One region of the Burkholderia sp. KL41 genome, then DNA from elsewhere that is predicted to be linked to it. Evidence: predicted binding sites of a transcription regulator. Region 1 holds the regulator's gene; the other holds the start of a gene.
What was found. Region 1 encodes HrcA, which represses chaperone genes, less so after heat shock. Its sites were predicted from a motif close to TTAGCACTCNNNNNNNNNGAGTGCTAA; they were not measured.
Positions count from the first base shown of each region.

Region 2: rpoH (RNA polymerase sigma factor RpoH) is a predicted target of HrcA. The motif match lies at 4,518-4,544, and genes of this name have one in related genera.

Region 1 covers NZ_CM174446.1:821,135-828,975, forward strand. Annotated here, with positions in the region: gene recN (DNA repair protein RecN) at 1-1,029, opposite strand, end outside; gene PQB87_RS03910 (NAD kinase) at 1,049-1,951, opposite strand; gene hrcA (heat-inducible transcriptional repressor HrcA) at 2,083-3,105, shown strand; gene hemH (ferrochelatase) at 3,253-4,326, shown strand; gene PQB87_RS03925 (RNA-binding S4 domain-containing protein) at 4,323-4,730, shown strand; gene PQB87_RS03930 (hypothetical protein) at 4,702-4,863, opposite strand; gene grpE (nucleotide exchange factor GrpE) at 5,220-5,765, shown strand; gene PQB87_RS03940 (thioredoxin family protein) at 5,776-6,186, shown strand; gene dnaK (molecular chaperone DnaK) at 6,334-7,841, shown strand, end outside.
Region 2 covers NZ_CM174446.1:3,348,821-3,356,661, forward strand. Annotated here, with positions in the region: gene ybiB (DNA-binding protein YbiB) at 105-1,079, shown strand; gene leuA (2-isopropylmalate synthase) at 1,460-3,106, shown strand; gene PQB87_RS15785 (nuclear transport factor 2 family protein) at 3,249-3,632, opposite strand; gene PQB87_RS15790 (acyloxyacyl hydrolase) at 3,678-4,247, opposite strand; gene rpoH (RNA polymerase sigma factor RpoH) at 4,606-5,541, shown strand; gene cydP (cytochrome oxidase putative small subunit CydP) at 5,914-6,198, shown strand; gene PQB87_RS15805 (cytochrome ubiquinol oxidase subunit I) at 6,188-7,768, shown strand; gene cydB (cytochrome d ubiquinol oxidase subunit II) at 7,800-7,841, shown strand, end outside.

The DNA of each region.
Region 1 (7,841 bases):
CTCGAGCGCACCGAGATCGGCGGCCGCGTCGAGCGCGGCGAGCTGCGCGCGGCGTGCCGCGTGTTCTTCGTGCAGCGTGTCGGGCGGCAACCGGAACTTGCGGGCGGTCGAGTGCAGCGCATCGAGGCGCGTTTCGACCTGCGCGAGCCGCTCGGGATCGAGATCGACGCGCTGCGCATAGTGCGACAGCGAGTAGACGGCTTCCTGCAGCTGGATCTCGGCTGGTTCGAGCGACGCGAGCGCGTCGCCGAGCGAGGTGTCGTAGTCGGCCAGGCTGCGCAGCTTCGACACGATCGCGCCGAGCTGCGCGAGCATCGCGTCGTCGGCCTCGGACAACGCGTTGAGTGCGCCGCGCACGCCGTCGATCAGGTTCGCCGAATGCGACAGGCGCTTGTGCTCGTTGCTGACTTCGTCCCATTCGCCGGGCTGCGGCGCGAGCTTGTCGAGCTCGGCGAGCTGCCACGCGAGCTTTTCGCGTTCGAGCTGCAGCTCCCGCTCGTGCGCCTTCGCGGCCTCGATCGCCTGCGTCGCGTCGCGCCACACGCGCCACGCGCGCGCGACGTTCGCCGCATCGGCGACGAGCCCTGCGTGCGTGTCGAACAGCTCGCGCTGCGCGTCGGGCCGCATCAGCAGCTGGTGCGCATGCTGGCCGTGGATGTCGACGAGCATTTCGCCGAGTTCACGCAGCTGCGCGAGCGTCGCGCTGGTGCCGTTGATGAACGCGCGCGACCGGCCGTTCGCGTCGATCACGCGGCGCAGCATCACGGTGTCCTCGGTGTCGAACGCGTGTTCGTCGAGCCAGCGCGCGACGCGGTCGTGCGGCGTGAATTCGGCGGTGATGTCGGCGCGGCCGCAGCCGGTGCGCACGACGCTCGCGTCGGCACGTTCGCCGAGCGCGAGGGCGAGGGCGTCGATCAGGATCGATTTCCCGGCGCCGGTTTCACCGGAAAAGACGGAAAAGCCGCTGTCGAATTCGAGATCGAGCGCGGCGACGATGACGAAGTCGCGGATCGAGAGGTGGCGGAGCATGGTGTCGGGCGGAGCGGCGTCAGGACGCCTTGTCGTCTTCGTTCGAGGCGTGTTCGTTCCAGTGCAGCTTCTTGCGCAGCGTCGAGAAATAGCTGTAGCCGATCGGATGCAGGAACGGCACCGTGTGCTTCGAGCGGCGCACCTCGATCGTGTCGTTCAGTTCGAGCGACGTGAACGACTGCATGTCGAAGTTCACGTTGACGTCGCGCCCGCCGACGATCTGGATCGCGATCTTCGAATCGTCGGGCAGTACGATCGGCCTGTTCGACAGCGCGTGCGGCGCAATCGGCACGAGCACGATGCCCTGCAGCTGCGGATGGAGGATCGGGCCGGCCGACGACAGCGCGTAAGCGGTCGAGCCGGTCGGCGTGGCGACGATCAGGCCGTCCGAACGCTGGTTGTACATGTACCGGCCGTCGACCGACGCGCGCAGCTCGACCATCCCGGAGAAACCGCTGCGGTTCACGACGACGTCGTTGAACGCGAGCGCGTGGTAGATCGGTTCGCCGTCGCGCATGATCCGGGCCTCGAGCAGCGAGCGCTCCTCGCGCTCGAACTTGCCCGACAGGATCACCGGGACGAGTGCCTGCATGTCGGCCGCCGCGATATCGGTGATGAAGCCGAGCCGCCCGTGGTTGATCCCGATCAGCGGTGTCTTGTACGGCGCGAGCTGACGGCCGATGCCGAGCATCGTCCCGTCGCCGCCCAGTACGACCGCCACGTCGGCGCGCGCCCCGATTTCGGCCGGGGTCAGCGCCGGGTAGCCGGTGATGCCGATCTCGCGCGCGGTCTCGGCTTCGAAGACGACCTCGAAGCCCCGCTTGGCAATGCAGGCGGCCAGCGTGGCGAGCGGCTCGGCGATGTTCGGCGTGTTGCTCCGGCCGACGAGCGCGACAGTGTTGAACTGATTACCGGTTTTCATGCCGGCATTACACCATAGCTCGTTGACGAAAAGAACCGGCTGTTCGCTGACGGGGCCGGATCGGGTCGGCCCGCGCATCGGTGGCTGACGCCACTCGCCGCGGTCGCGCGGTTGCGCTAAAATTTTCCACCATGCTAGATCCTCGCGCACGAACCCTCCTGAAAACCCTGATCGAACGGTATATCGCCGACGGTCAGCCAGTCGGATCGCGCACGTTGTCCCGTTACTCCGGGCTCGAGCTGAGCCCGGCGACGATCCGCAACGTGATGTCCGACCTGGAGGAGCTCGGCCTCGTGTCGAGCCCGCACACGTCGGCCGGCCGCGTGCCGACGCCGCGCGGCTACCGGCTGTTCGTCGACACGATGCTGACGGTCGAGGTGCCGATCGACGCAGAGGCCGTCGCGCGGCAGGTGCAGAACACGCTGCAGGCCGGCGAGCCGCAGCAGCGCGTCGTGGCGGCCGCGGCGAGCGTGCTGTCGAACCTGTCGCAGTTCGCGGGCGTCGTGCTGACGCCGCGCCGCAGCCACGTGTTCAAGCAGATCGAGTTCATGCGCCTGTCGGACAAGCGCATCCTGCTGATCATCGTGACGCCCGAGGGCGACGTGCAGAACCGGATGCTCGCGACGCCGCGCGACTACTCGCCGTCGCAACTGACCGAGGCGTCCAACTACATCAACGCGCATTTCGCCGGGCTGTCGTTCGACGAGGTGCGCCGTCGCCTGCGCGACGAGATCGACCAGTTGCGCGGCGACATGACCACGCTGATGCATGCGGCCGTGACGGCCAGCACCGAGGTGCCCGACACCGAGGACACCGTGCTGATTTCCGGCGAGCGCAACCTGCTCGAGGTGGCGGATCTGTCGTCCGACATGGCCCGGCTGCGCAAGCTGTTCGACGTATTCGACCAAAAGACGGGCCTCCTGCAACTGCTCGACGTGTCGAGCCACGCCCAGGGCGTGCAGATCTTCATCGGCGGCGAATCGACACTCGTGCCGATCGAGGAAATGAGCGTCGTTACCGCCCCTTACGAGGTGAACGGGCAGATCGTCGGCACGCTCGGCGTGATCGGCCCGACCCGCATGGCGTACAACCGCGTGATCCCGATCGTCGACATCACCGCGCGGCTGCTGTCGCTCACGCTGAGCCAGCAGTAGCCTGCGAGCGCCAGCCCGATCCCGCCCCGTCATCGTGCCGCGGCGCCGCGTGCGCCGACAGTCGGCCGAACGGCCAGCCGACCGGCGCGAGGCGGCCCGCTATAATTGAGAGCCGTCCGGTCCCGTGCCCCGAGCACGTTCTTGCCCATGCGTTTCGATCTTGAGCCGCCTTCGAGTATCGCGGCCGCCCATCGCATCGGTGTGCTGCTGATCAATCTCGGCACGCCCGATGCGCCCACGCCGCGTGCCGTGCGGCGCTATCTGGCCGAATTCCTGTCGGATCCGCGGGTCGTCGAGATTCCGCAGGCCATCTGGCAGGTGCTGCTGCGCACGCTGATCCTGCCGCTGCGCGGCCGTGCGTCCGCGAAGAAATACGCGGCCGTCTGGATGCCCGAGGGCTCGCCGCTGCGCGTGCATACCGTGCGCCAGACCGACGGCGTGCGGCACCTGCTCGCGTCGAACGGTTATCAAGTGCAGGTCGACTACGCGATGCGCTACGGCAGTCCGAACATTTCGCACGCGCTCGCGCAGTTCAAGCGCGCCGGCGTCGAGCGCGTGCTGCTGATGCCGATGTATCCGCAATACTCGGCGTCGACCACGGCCACCGCATTCGACGCCGCATTCGACGCGCTTTCGCGCATGCGCAACCAGCCGGAGGTGCGCACGATACGGCACTACGCCGACCATCCGGCCTATATCCACGCGCTGGCCGAGCAGGTGCGCCAGTATTGGGCGCAGCACGGCCGGCCGGACTTCGCGGCCGGCGACAAGCTCGTGCTGAGCTTTCACGGCGTGCCGAAGCGCACGCTCGACCTCGGCGATCCCTATCACGACCAGTGCCAGCAGACGGGTGCGCTGCTGATGGCCGCGCTCGGGCTGTCGACAACCGAGTGCCGCGTCACGTTCCAGTCGCGTTTCGGCAAGGCCGAATGGCTGCAGCCTTATACCGCGCCGACGCTGCGCGAGTTCGGCGAGGCCGGCGTACAGCGGGCCGACGTGTTCTGTCCCGGTTTCACGGCCGATTGCCTGGAGACGATCGAGGAGATCGGCATGGAAGTGCGCGACGAGTTCCTCGCCGGTGGCGGCAAGGCGTTCCACCGGATTCCGTGCCTGAACGGCGCGCCCGCGTGGATCGGCGCGCTCGGCGAGATCGTCGCCGAAAATCTGCAGGGCTGGCCGGTCAAGGCCGCGCAGCCGGAAACGGCGGGTGAGGTGCGATGAATTACAAGATTTCGACCGAACCGGGCGCGAAGCTGCGCATCGACAAATGGCTGTGGGCGGCCCGGTTCTTCAAGACGCGCTCGCTTGCGACCGACGCGGTCGACAAGGGGCACGTGAAGATCGGCGGGGCTGCAGTCAAGCCGGCGAAGGAAGTGCGCGTGGGCGACGAGGTCGAAATTGCGATCGACGGCATCGTCTGGCACATTGCCGTCCTCGGCGTGTGCGACGTGCGCGGGCCGGCGAGCGTCGCGCAGACGCTTTACGAGGAAACGGAAGCGGGGCGGGCCGCGCGGCTCGCCGAACTGGAGCGGCGTCGCACGTATCGCGAGCCGGCGGCCGAATTGCACGGCCGGCCGACGAAGCGCGACCGGCGCATCATCGACAGATTTTCTGGTGGGAGCTGAACATCTGGTCGAACGTCGCCCGCGCGCTCCCGTATTCGGTCGTGCGGTCGGTCACGGCTCCCGACAGGCAGATGGTGGTGGTGCCGGCAATGAGTACCAGCGCGACCACCGATATCGCAAAGGTCAGTTTCACGGTACTCCCCTCGAGAAGGGGTGAAAACGGCGCCAGGTGGTGGTTGTAAGGCGTCGGTCAGCTAAGGGTAAACACGCTTTTCCGACGCTTGAGTGGAGTGTAGTGCAGCGGGACTGTGCCAAGCTAGTACTTGCCAGGTAAGCGTTGTTACAGCCCGTTTCGCCTGCCGTGGCGGACTATGCGGGCGATGCACCGGTGCGACGCGCGGTTGTTTCGCGGCATTGGAGAATGCCGGCGAATAACCCTCTTGAAATCGCAGTTTTCACCCTTATTTGCACCAGCAATGTGCGGTGCCGCCGGGTATACGGTCCGGCGGTTGCCGATTTGGCTTCAACCTCTAATCGACTTTCAGCGACATGGAAAACACGCAAGAGAACCCGGCTACCCAATCGGCCGAAGATATCGGCAGCGAGAAGCAGGCGGCGCAAGGCGCTGCTCCCGCCGCCGAAGCAGCCGACGCGGCGCTCGCGGAGGCTCAAGCCAAGGTCGCCGAGCTGCAGGAGAGCTACCTGCGGGCGAAGGCCGAGACCGAGAACGTCCGCCGCCGCGCGCAGGACGACGTCTCGAAGGCGCACAAGTTCGCGATCGAGAGCTTCGCGGAGCACCTGCTGCCCGTGCTGGACAGCCTGGAAGCGGCCGTCAACGATACGTCCGGCGATATCGCGAAGGTGCGCGAAGGCGTCGAGCTGACGCTGCGCCAGCTGACGAGCGCACTCGAGAAGGGCCGCGTCGTCGCGATCAACCCGGTCGGCGAGAAGTTCGATCCGCACCAGCACCAGGCGATTTCGATGGTGCCGGCCGAGCAGGAGCCGAACACCGTCGTCACGGTGCTGCAGAAGGGCTACACGATCGCCGACCGCGTGCTGCGTCCGGCGCTCGTCACCGTCGCGCAGCCGAAGTAAGGGCGTCGCGATGGTGCCCGCCGGCGTCGATCCGGCCGCATTTGACGCGTTCGACATGCAGGCGCTGGACGCCGGTACGTTCGACGCGGCGATCGACGGCGCGGGGGACGCGCTTGCGGTGGTGTTCTTCTGGGGCGTCGACTGCTTCAACTGCGAGATCGCGAAGAAGGCGATGCTCGCCCAGCCCGACGCCATCCGCGCGCTGGGCTTGAAGTGGTTCCATTGCAACGTGTACGAACACCACCAGCTGGGGCGCCGCTTCGGGCTGCACGGTGTGCCGACGTGGTTCTTCTTCCACCGCGGCAAGCGGCTCGGCCGTGCGACGGGCTGGCATGGCCTCGCGCAGTTCCAGGCGGCCGTGTCGGCGGCACGCGCGAAAATCGCGGCGGCGGGCAGCGATCCCCTAGCCGGCGGCGATTGAAAAAATTTAATATCCGCATCGCTCGGCGGGTCTTGAAAACGGACCGGCCGGACGCATTTCGGGAACAGAGTTGAATTCTGGCGCGCGAAACCGCCCCAAAACGCGGGGTTTTGCGCAGCAAACAAGCATTTCTGGAGATTAGGAAAAATGGGAAAGATCATCGGTATTGACCTCGGCACCACGAACTCGTGCGTCGCCATCATGGAAGGCAACCAGGTCAAGGTCATCGAGAACTCGGAAGGCACGCGCACCACGCCGTCGATCATCGCCTACATGGACGACAACGAAGTGCTCGTCGGCGCGCCGGCCAAGCGTCAATCGGTGACCAACCCGAAGAACACGCTGTTCGCGGTGAAGCGCCTGATCGGCCGCCGCTTCGAAGAGAAGGAAGTCCAGAAGGACATCGGCCTGATGCCGTACACCATCATCAAGGCTGACAACGGCGATGCATGGGTCGAAGCGCACGGCGAAAAGCTCGCGCCGCCGCAGGTTTCGGCGGAAGTGCTGCGCAAGATGAAGAAGACGGCCGAAGACTACCTCGGCGAGCCGGTCACGGAAGCCGTGATCACGGTGCCGGCGTACTTCAACGACAGCCAGCGCCAGGCAACCAAGGATGCCGGCCGCATCGCGGGCCTCGAAGTCAAGCGGATCATCAACGAGCCGACCGCAGCCGCGCTCGCGTTCGGCCTCGACAAGGCCGAGAAGGGCGACCGCAAGATCGCCGTGTATGACCTCGGCGGCGGTACGTTCGACGTGTCGATCATCGAGATCGCGGACGTCGACGGCGAAATGCAGTTCGAAGTGCTGTCGACCAACGGCGACACGTTCCTCGGCGGCGAAGACTTCGACCAGCGCATCATCGATTACATCATCGGCGAGTTCAAGAAGGAGCAGGGCGTCGACCTGTCGAAGGACGTGCTCGCGCTGCAGCGCCTGAAGGAAGCCGCCGAAAAGGCGAAGATCGAGCTGTCGTCGAGCCAGCAGACCGAAATCAACCTGCCGTACATCACGGCGGACGCGTCGGGCCCGAAGCACTTGAACCTGAAGATCACCCGCGCGAAGCTGGAAGCGCTGGTGGAAGACCTCGTCGAGCGCACGATCGAACCGTGCCGCATCGCGATCAAGGACGCAGGCGTCAAGGTGTCGGACATCGACGACGTGATCCTGGTCGGCGGCCAGACGCGCATGCCGAAGGTCATGGAGAAGGTGAAGGAGTTCTTCGGCAAGGATCCGCGCCGTGACGTGAACCCGGACGAAGCCGTCGCGGTTGGCGCGGCGATCCAGGGCCAGGTCCTGTCGGGCGACCGCAAGGACGTGCTGCTGCTCGACGTGACCCCGCTGTCGCTCGGTATCGAGACGCTCGGCGGCGTGATGACGAAGATGATCAGCAAGAACACGACGATCCCGACGAAGCACGCGCAAGTGTATTCGACGGCGGACGACAACCAGGGCGCCGTGACGATCAAGGTGTTCCAGGGCGAACGCGAAATGGCAGCCGGCAACAAGCTGCTCGGCGAGTTCAACCTCGAAGGCATCCCGCCCGCACCGCGTGGCGTGCCGCAGATCGAAGTGACCTTCGACATCGACGCGAACGGCATCCTGCACGTCGGCGCGAAGGACAAGGCGACCGGCAAGGAAAACAAGATCACGATCAA
Region 2 (7,841 bases), 1.2 Mb from region 1:
CCGCGATGCGCCCCCTTGCTTGCGCCGGCCGTGCCCATGCGATACTCGGGCATTCCTCACCGCTCACAGCGCGGCCCGATGCCGGCCGCCCGCCCCACGCCCCGATGACCGCTTCCCACGACCCCGCCGCCGTTCCGTTCCCGTGCGCCCGCTTCATCAAGGAAATCGGCCGCGGCCCGAACGGCGCACGCGCGCTGTCCGCCGAGGACACGTTCGAGCTCTATCGCGCGATGCTCGACGCGCGCGTGTCGGATGTCGAACTCGGCGCGATCCTGATCGCCTATCGGCTGAAGGGCGAATCCGCCGACGAGCTGGCCGCGATGCTCGCCGCCGCGCAGGCGTCGTTCGAGCCCGTGCACGTACAGGACGCGGCGTTCCGCCCCGTCGCGATCCCGAGCTACAACGGCGCGCGCAAGCAGCCGAACCTCGTGCCGCTGCTCGCACTGCTGCTCGCGCGCGAAGGCGTGCCGGTGCTCGTGCATGGTGTCGAGCAGGATCCGGGCCGTGTGACGAGCGCCGAGATCTTCTCGGCGCTGTCGCTCGCGCCGTCGGCGTCGCACGATGCGATCGAGGACACGCTTGCCGAGCGCCGCGTCGCGTTCGCGTCGATCGAGGTGCTGGCGCCGCGCATCGCCCACCTGCTGTCGATGCGTCGCGTGCTCGGCGTGCGCAATTCGACGCACACGCTCGTGAAGATCCTGCAGCCGTTCGCACCGGCCGGCCTGCGGCTCGTCAACTACACGCACCCGCCGTACCGCGACAGCCTCGCGCAGCTGTTCCGCGACCATCCGGACGCCGCGCTCGGCGGCGCGCTGCTGGCGCGCGGCACCGAGGGCGAAGCCGTTGCCGACACGCGGCGCCAGGTACAGGTCGACTGGTTACACGACGGCGTGTGCGACACGCTGATCGAGGCCGAGCGCTCGTCGACCGATGCGCCCCCCGTCGCCCTGCCCGAATCGCGCGATGCGGCCACGACGGCCGCGTGGACGGACGCCGTATTGCGCGGCGAGGTGCCGGTGCCCGACACCGTCGCCCGCCAGGTCGCGACGATCGTGCAGATCACCCGCATCGCGCGCTGACGGCACGCCCGCGAACCGGCCCCGCGCGCCGGGCATTTGACACGCGGGCGCATCCTGGCATAGAGTTGCCGTCATGCGTTCCTTTCCGAACACCCTCCGAATTACCTCCGGCCGCCTAGCGCGGCCGCTATCGCTACGACTAGCCTAAGGCTGTCGTAGCGCCGTGTGCTGTCCGCACGGTCCCTCCCAGCAGTTCCTCGCAGTACCCCTCTCGCAGTTTTTACAACCCGAAGTCGTCAGCATTCGTCCGTCTATCCGTCGGCCGATTCGCGAAGATCATCCGCATCCGCAGCGCGCTCACGTGCCGCGGAGCGAGGCAGCGCCAACCGTCGCCCATGCCGCCCGTCTTCGCTCGCGACTTGAGACCCGAGGTCCAGAAGATGCAGCGCAATCCGCAAGACAAGTACCGTCCGTTCGAGCCCGTCCGCCTCAATGGCCGCAAATGGCCGTCGCGCACCATCGAGCGCGCGCCCGTCTGGATGAGCACCGACCTGCGCGACGGCAACCAGTCGCTGATCGAGCCGATGAGCATCGAGCAGAAGCTCGAATTCTTCGAGATGCTGGTCGCGATCGGGTTCAAGGAGATCGAAGTCGGCTTTCCGTCGGCGTCGCAAACCGACTTCGATTTCGTCCGCAAGCTGATCGACGACAAGCGGATTCCCGACGACGTGACGATCGAAGTGCTCGTGCAGGCGCGCGAAGACCTGATCGCACGCACGTTCGACGCGCTCGAAGGCGTGCCGCGCGCGATCGTGCACCTGTACAACGCGGTCTGCCCGTCGTTCCGCCGCATCGTGTTCGGGATGTCGAAGGCCGACGTGAAGGCGCTCGCGATCGACGGCACGCGCATCATCAAGGAGCACGCCGCCGCGCGCCCCGACACGCAGTGGACCTTCCAGTACTCGCCGGAAACCTTCAGCATGACCGAGCTGACGTTCGCACGCGAGATCTGCGACGCGGTCGCGCAAACCTGGCGCCCGACCCGCGACCACAAGATGATCGTCAACCTGCCGGCCACCGTCGAAGCCGCGAGCCCGAACGTGTTCGCCGACCAGATCGAATGGATGGACCGCAACCTCGCGTATCGCGACAGCATCGTGCTGTCCGTGCATCCGCACAACGACCGCGGCACGGCGGTCGCGGCGGCCGAACTTGCGCTGCTCGCGGGCGCCGACCGCATCGAGGGTTGCCTGTTCGGCAACGGCGAGCGTACCGGCAACGTCGATCTCGTCACGCTCGCGCTGAACCTCTACACGCAGGGCATCGATCCTGGCCTCGATTTCTCCGACATCGACGCGGTGCGCCGCGTCGTCGAACGCTGCAACCAGATTCCGGTGCATCCGCGCCATCCGTATGCGGGCGACCTCGTGTTCACCGCGTTCTCCGGTTCGCACCAGGACGCGATCCGCAAGGGCTTCGCGCAGCAGCGCCCCGACGCGCCGTGGGAAGTGCCGTACCTGCCGATCGACCCGGCCGACCTCGGCCGCAGCTACGACGCGGTGATCCGCGTCAACAGCCAGTCCGGCAAGGGCGGCGCGACGTTCCTGCTCGAACGCGGGATGGGCTTCACGCCGACGCGGCGCGTGCAGATCGAATTCAGCCACGCGGTGCAGACGCTTGCCGACGCGTCGGGAGAGGAAGTGACGGGCGACGCGATCTGCGCGCTGTTCGCGCGCGAATTCTTCGAGACCGACGGCCCGGCCGCGCGCCACGGCAACGGCGCGCGCTGGCAGAACCGCGAGATCGCGACGGCGCCCGCGGCGGATATCGCGCCTGACGATGCCGTGCGACGTTTGGCCGCGGCATTCGCGGCCGCCGCCGGCGTCGCGATCGACATTGCTTCGTGCGAACACGCGCGCACGACGGACGGGCGGCTCGCGGTATCGGTGGGTTGCCGGGTCGGCGATGCGCCGCTGCGGCACGGCGTCGGCCTGCACGCCGATGCGGCGGGCGCCGCGCTCGATGCGCTCGTCAGCGCGATCAATCGCTCGGCATGGCACTGCGCGGATCGCCGCGCGGCGGCCTGACGGCCGGTTCCGTTTCAGGGTTCAAACGTCAGCGAGCGGTGCGTGACCGCTCGTGCGCCGCGCGATCCGCGCCGCACGAGGCAGCAAAAAGCGGCCCAGAAGGCCGCTTCGATCGGGACATGAAAACGGGCGCCACGCGCGCTCATGTCTCGGTCGCGCACCGCGTCGCCTGCCACGCGAACAGGCTCCAGCGGCCCTGTTCGTGGGTGTGGACGGAGGTATACGCAATCGGGAAGACCAGGCCGCCGTTGTTCGTTTCCATCTCGATCAACGCGCGCCCGGTGACGACGCAGGTTTCATCGCCGACGGGCAGCACATCCTGCGACTGGATTTCGATCTGGCGATAGCGGCGGCGGCCGGCGACGATGGCGTCGATGAACTGCTGCTTGGTTTCGCGTTTGCCGTTGGTGTGCACGAAGAACACCTTGTCCGACAAAAGCGCGCCGAGCGCCTCGCCGTCGCCGTCCACCATCGCCCGGAACCGATCGCGCTCGAGCGCGCGGATCGCATCGATCACCTTCGCCATCGCCTGACTCCTCGGCAACGCGCACGCCGTGCGCGGGCGTGCGGATCAGAAGTTGTACTGCACGTAGAACTGGTGGAAATTTATACCAGGATTCGGCTCTTTGATACCCGCGTTAGACACATGTTCAAAACGGTAGCCGACCTGATACTGTTGCCGTTGGCCGAACTGCACGCCCACCCCCGCGGTCGGCGAGAACTGGAACGCCGTTCCCAGCGAGAAATGATCCGAGATCGTCGGGTGCGTCAGCAGCCGGACGCCGCCGCCGGCCTCGATGAACGGGCGAATCTCCCCGGCGCTCTTGATGAAGCGGAACAGCGGCGTCACGCCGAATTCGCCGATGCTGCCGTGAACGTTGCCGCCCGTGTGCCAGTAGCCGGCGTGCCCTTCCACGACGAACGCGAAGTGCCAACCGCCCATTTCCCACCAGTTCCAGCCCGGATCCCACACCACGCCGAGATCGCCCTTGTCGACCCCGTGGCGATCCGAAAAACCGCCGCCCGCCTGAATCCCCCATCGATCCGCGAATGCCGCGCCCGATCCTCCCAGAAGGGACGCCGCCAGCATCGCGTGCAGGACAAGCCGGCTGCGGGGCCGGCGATTCTTCTTATTGTTCATCTGACACTCCAACTTTGTGGGTTGAATGGAACCTGCCGCTTCGGCCGGCTCAAGCGAACTGAATGGTATGGTAAAGGACTTTTCGGATCGGCATCACGAAGCGAAATGGCTTCCTTCCAAAACAACAAAAATTGAAATCGTCTACTGATTACCATCTGAAACAACGGCTTACGGAACTTCGCCGCGCGTCCCCTGTCGCAGAATAGACTATCGACTCGACTAACTCGATAGAAAAACGGGAACTCCGATGCCCACGCTTGCTCTAAGGAATTAGCACTCAGCTTGCGGGAGTGCTAAGATGCCCCACGGAATCTCATTCGAGACCGGGGGTTTGTCCCTGATTCCAAAGGAGTTTTTAGTGAGCAACGCCCTGACCCTCCCGAACATCCTGAGCCCGACGCCGGCCAAGGCCGAATCGGCAGGCTCGCTGGCGCTCGCAGCTCAATCAATGTTGCCGGGCCAGCTTGGCAACATCGACGCGTACATCCAGGCCGTCAATCGCATTCCGCTGCTGACGGCAGAAGAGGAACGCCAGTACGCGACCGAATTCCGCGAAAGCAACAATCTCGACTCGGCACGCCGCCTCGTGCTGTCGCACCTGCGGCTCGTCGTGTCGATCGCGCGCAACTATCTCGGGTACGGCCTGCCGCACGGCGACCTGATCCAGGAAGGCAACATCGGCCTGATGAAGGCCGTGAAGCGCTTCGATCCGGCCCAGAACGTGCGTCTCGTGTCGTACGCGATCCACTGGATCAAGGCCGAGATCCACGAGTACATCCTGCGCAACTGGCGCATGGTGAAGGTCGCGACGACGAAGGCGCAGCGCAAGCTGTTCTTCAACCTGCGCAGCCACAAGAAGAGCATGCAGGCGATGACGCCCGAGGAAATCGACGGCCTCGCACAAGAGCTCAACGTCAAGCGCGAAGACGTGACCGAAATGGAAACGCGCCTGTCGGGCGGCGATATCGCGCTCGAAGGGCAGGTCGAAGACGGCGAGGAGTCGTACGCACCGATCGCCTACCTGGCCGACTCGCACAACGAACCGACCGCCGTGCTCGCCGCGCGTCAGCGCGACTCGCTGCAGACGGACGGCATCGCGCAGGCACTCGACGCGCTCGACGCGCGCAGCCGCCGCATCATCGAGGCGCGCTGGCTGCACGTCGACGACGACGGCTCGGGCGGCTCGACGCTGCACGATCTCGCCGCCGAGTTCGGCGTGTCGGCGGAACGCATCCGCCAGATCGAGGCGAGCGCAATGAAAAAGATGCGCACTGCCCTCGCCGAATACGCGTAAATCACTGGCGATTCAAAGCGCCTCATCGAAAACCGCTGCCTGACCGGCAGCGTTTTTTTTGCCCGCCTTTTTCACCGGTTTTTGGCCGGTTTATCACTCGCCTTTCCGCCCGCCTCTTCGCTCGTTTCTCCGTCGATTAATCGACCTGTTTGATCAGGTATTGGACGGTTCGCGGGCCCCTTCCGCATAAGCTTGATCTGCCTCAAGTTTCGGGCCGTGTTTCGCGACGGTCTGCCGCAGCGCAGCACTCGGCAGCGGAAAGCCGTCCTTTTAAAATTGGCATGTCAGGCGCAAAAGGATTAAAACAGCTTCACGGCCGTCATAAATCCGACGTAAAGTCGCCCCAATTCCGACGTAAGTCGATTCAGGAAAATCGCCTTGATCTCGATCAATAAAGAGCCAGCGCCGCCTCCCCCGCGGCCGGCCGGTTCGATCGGCTGGCGCGCGCGCATCGCCGCGTGGGCACGCGGCCCGACCCTCGCCCGCGACATCAGCCTGGTGCTGATCGTCAAGCTGATCCTCCTGATGTCGCTCAAATACGCATTCTTCAATCATCCGCAGGCCGAGCACATGTCGCTTCCGCCTGCCGCCGTCGCCGAGAAGCTGCTCTCGGTGCCGGCGCCTGCACCCACCGAGGGAGACCACCATGATAAGTAGCGAAGTCGTCGATCTGTCGCGTCTGCAGTTCGGCATCACGGCGCTCTACCACTTCCTGTTCGTGCCGCTGACGCTCGGCCTGTCCTGGCTGCTCGTCATCATGGAAGCCGTCTACGTGATGACCGGCAAACAGGTCTACAAGGACATGACCCAGTTCTGGGGCAAGCTGTTCGGGATCAACTTCGCGATGGGCGTGACGACCGGCATCACGCTCGAATTCCAGTTCGGCACGAACTGGTCGTACTACTCGCACTATGTCGGCGACATCTTCGGCGTGCCGCTCGCGGTCGAAGGCCTGATGGCGTTCTTCCTCGAATCGACGTTCGTCGGCCTGTTCTTCTTCGGCTGGAACCGCCTGTCGAAGGTCAAGCACCTGATGGTCACGTTCCTCGTCGCGCTGGGCTCGAACCTGTCCGCGCTGTGGATCCTCGTCGCCAACGGCTGGATGAACAACCCGGTCGGCGCCGAGTTCAACTACCAGACGATGCGCATGGAGCTGACGAACCTGTTCGACGTGCTGTTCAACCCGGTCGCGCAGGTGAAGTTCGTGCACACCGTGTCGGCCGGCTACGTGACGGCCGCGATGTTCGTGCTCGGCATCTCGTCGTGGTACCTGCTGAAGAAGCGCGACACCGACTTCGCACTGCGCTCGTTCGCGGTCGCGGCCGGCTTCGGTCTTGCGTCGACGCTTTGCGTGATCGTGCTCGGCGACGAGTCGGGCTATACGACCGGCGAAGTGCAGAAGATGAAGCTCGCCGCGATCGAATCGGAATGGGAAACCCAGCCGGCGCCGGCCTCGTTCACGCTGATCGGCATTCCGAACCAGAAGGAAGAGCGCACCGACTACGCGATCAAGATCCCGTACGCGCTCGGCCTGATCGCGACGCGCTCGATCGACGAACCGGTGATCGGCCTGCGCGAGCTCGCGAAGCGCAGCGAGGAGCACATCCAGAGCGGGATGGTCGCGTACGGCGCATTGCAGAAGATCAAGGAAGGCGACACGAGCGACGCGACCCGCGCATCGTTCGACCAGCACAAGCAGTATCTCGGCTACGGGTTGATGCTCAAGCAGTTCACGCCGAACGTGACCGATGCGACGCCGGAGCAGATCAAGGCCGCCGCGAAGAAGACCATCCCGCCGGTCGCGCCCGTGTTCTTCTCGTTCCGGATGATGGTGTTCCTCGGCATCCTGTTCCTCGCGACTTTCGTAGCCGCGTTCTGGTTCTGCGCGCGCCGCGAGCTGCTGCAGGACAACCGCCGCTGGTTCCTGCGCTATGCGGTGTGGGCAATCCCGCTGCCGTGGCTCGCCGCGGAATTCGGCTGGGTCGTCGCCGAGCTCGGCCGCCAGCCGTGGACGATCGCGGGCATCCTGCCGACGCATCTGTCCGCGTCCAGCCTGACGTCGACGGACCTGTACCTGAGCCTCGCCGGTTTCATCGCGTTCTACACGGCACTGTTCGTCATCGAGATCAAGCTGATGTTCAAGTACGCGCGCCTCGGCCCGTCGTCGCTGCATACCGGCCGCTATCACCACGAACTCGAGGCGGCCAGCGAGCGCGCCCCGGCCTGAGCACGCACCTGAAACGGAACAAGGAATCGCTATGGACTATGCAACTCTCAAGGTGATCTGGTGGCTGCTCGTC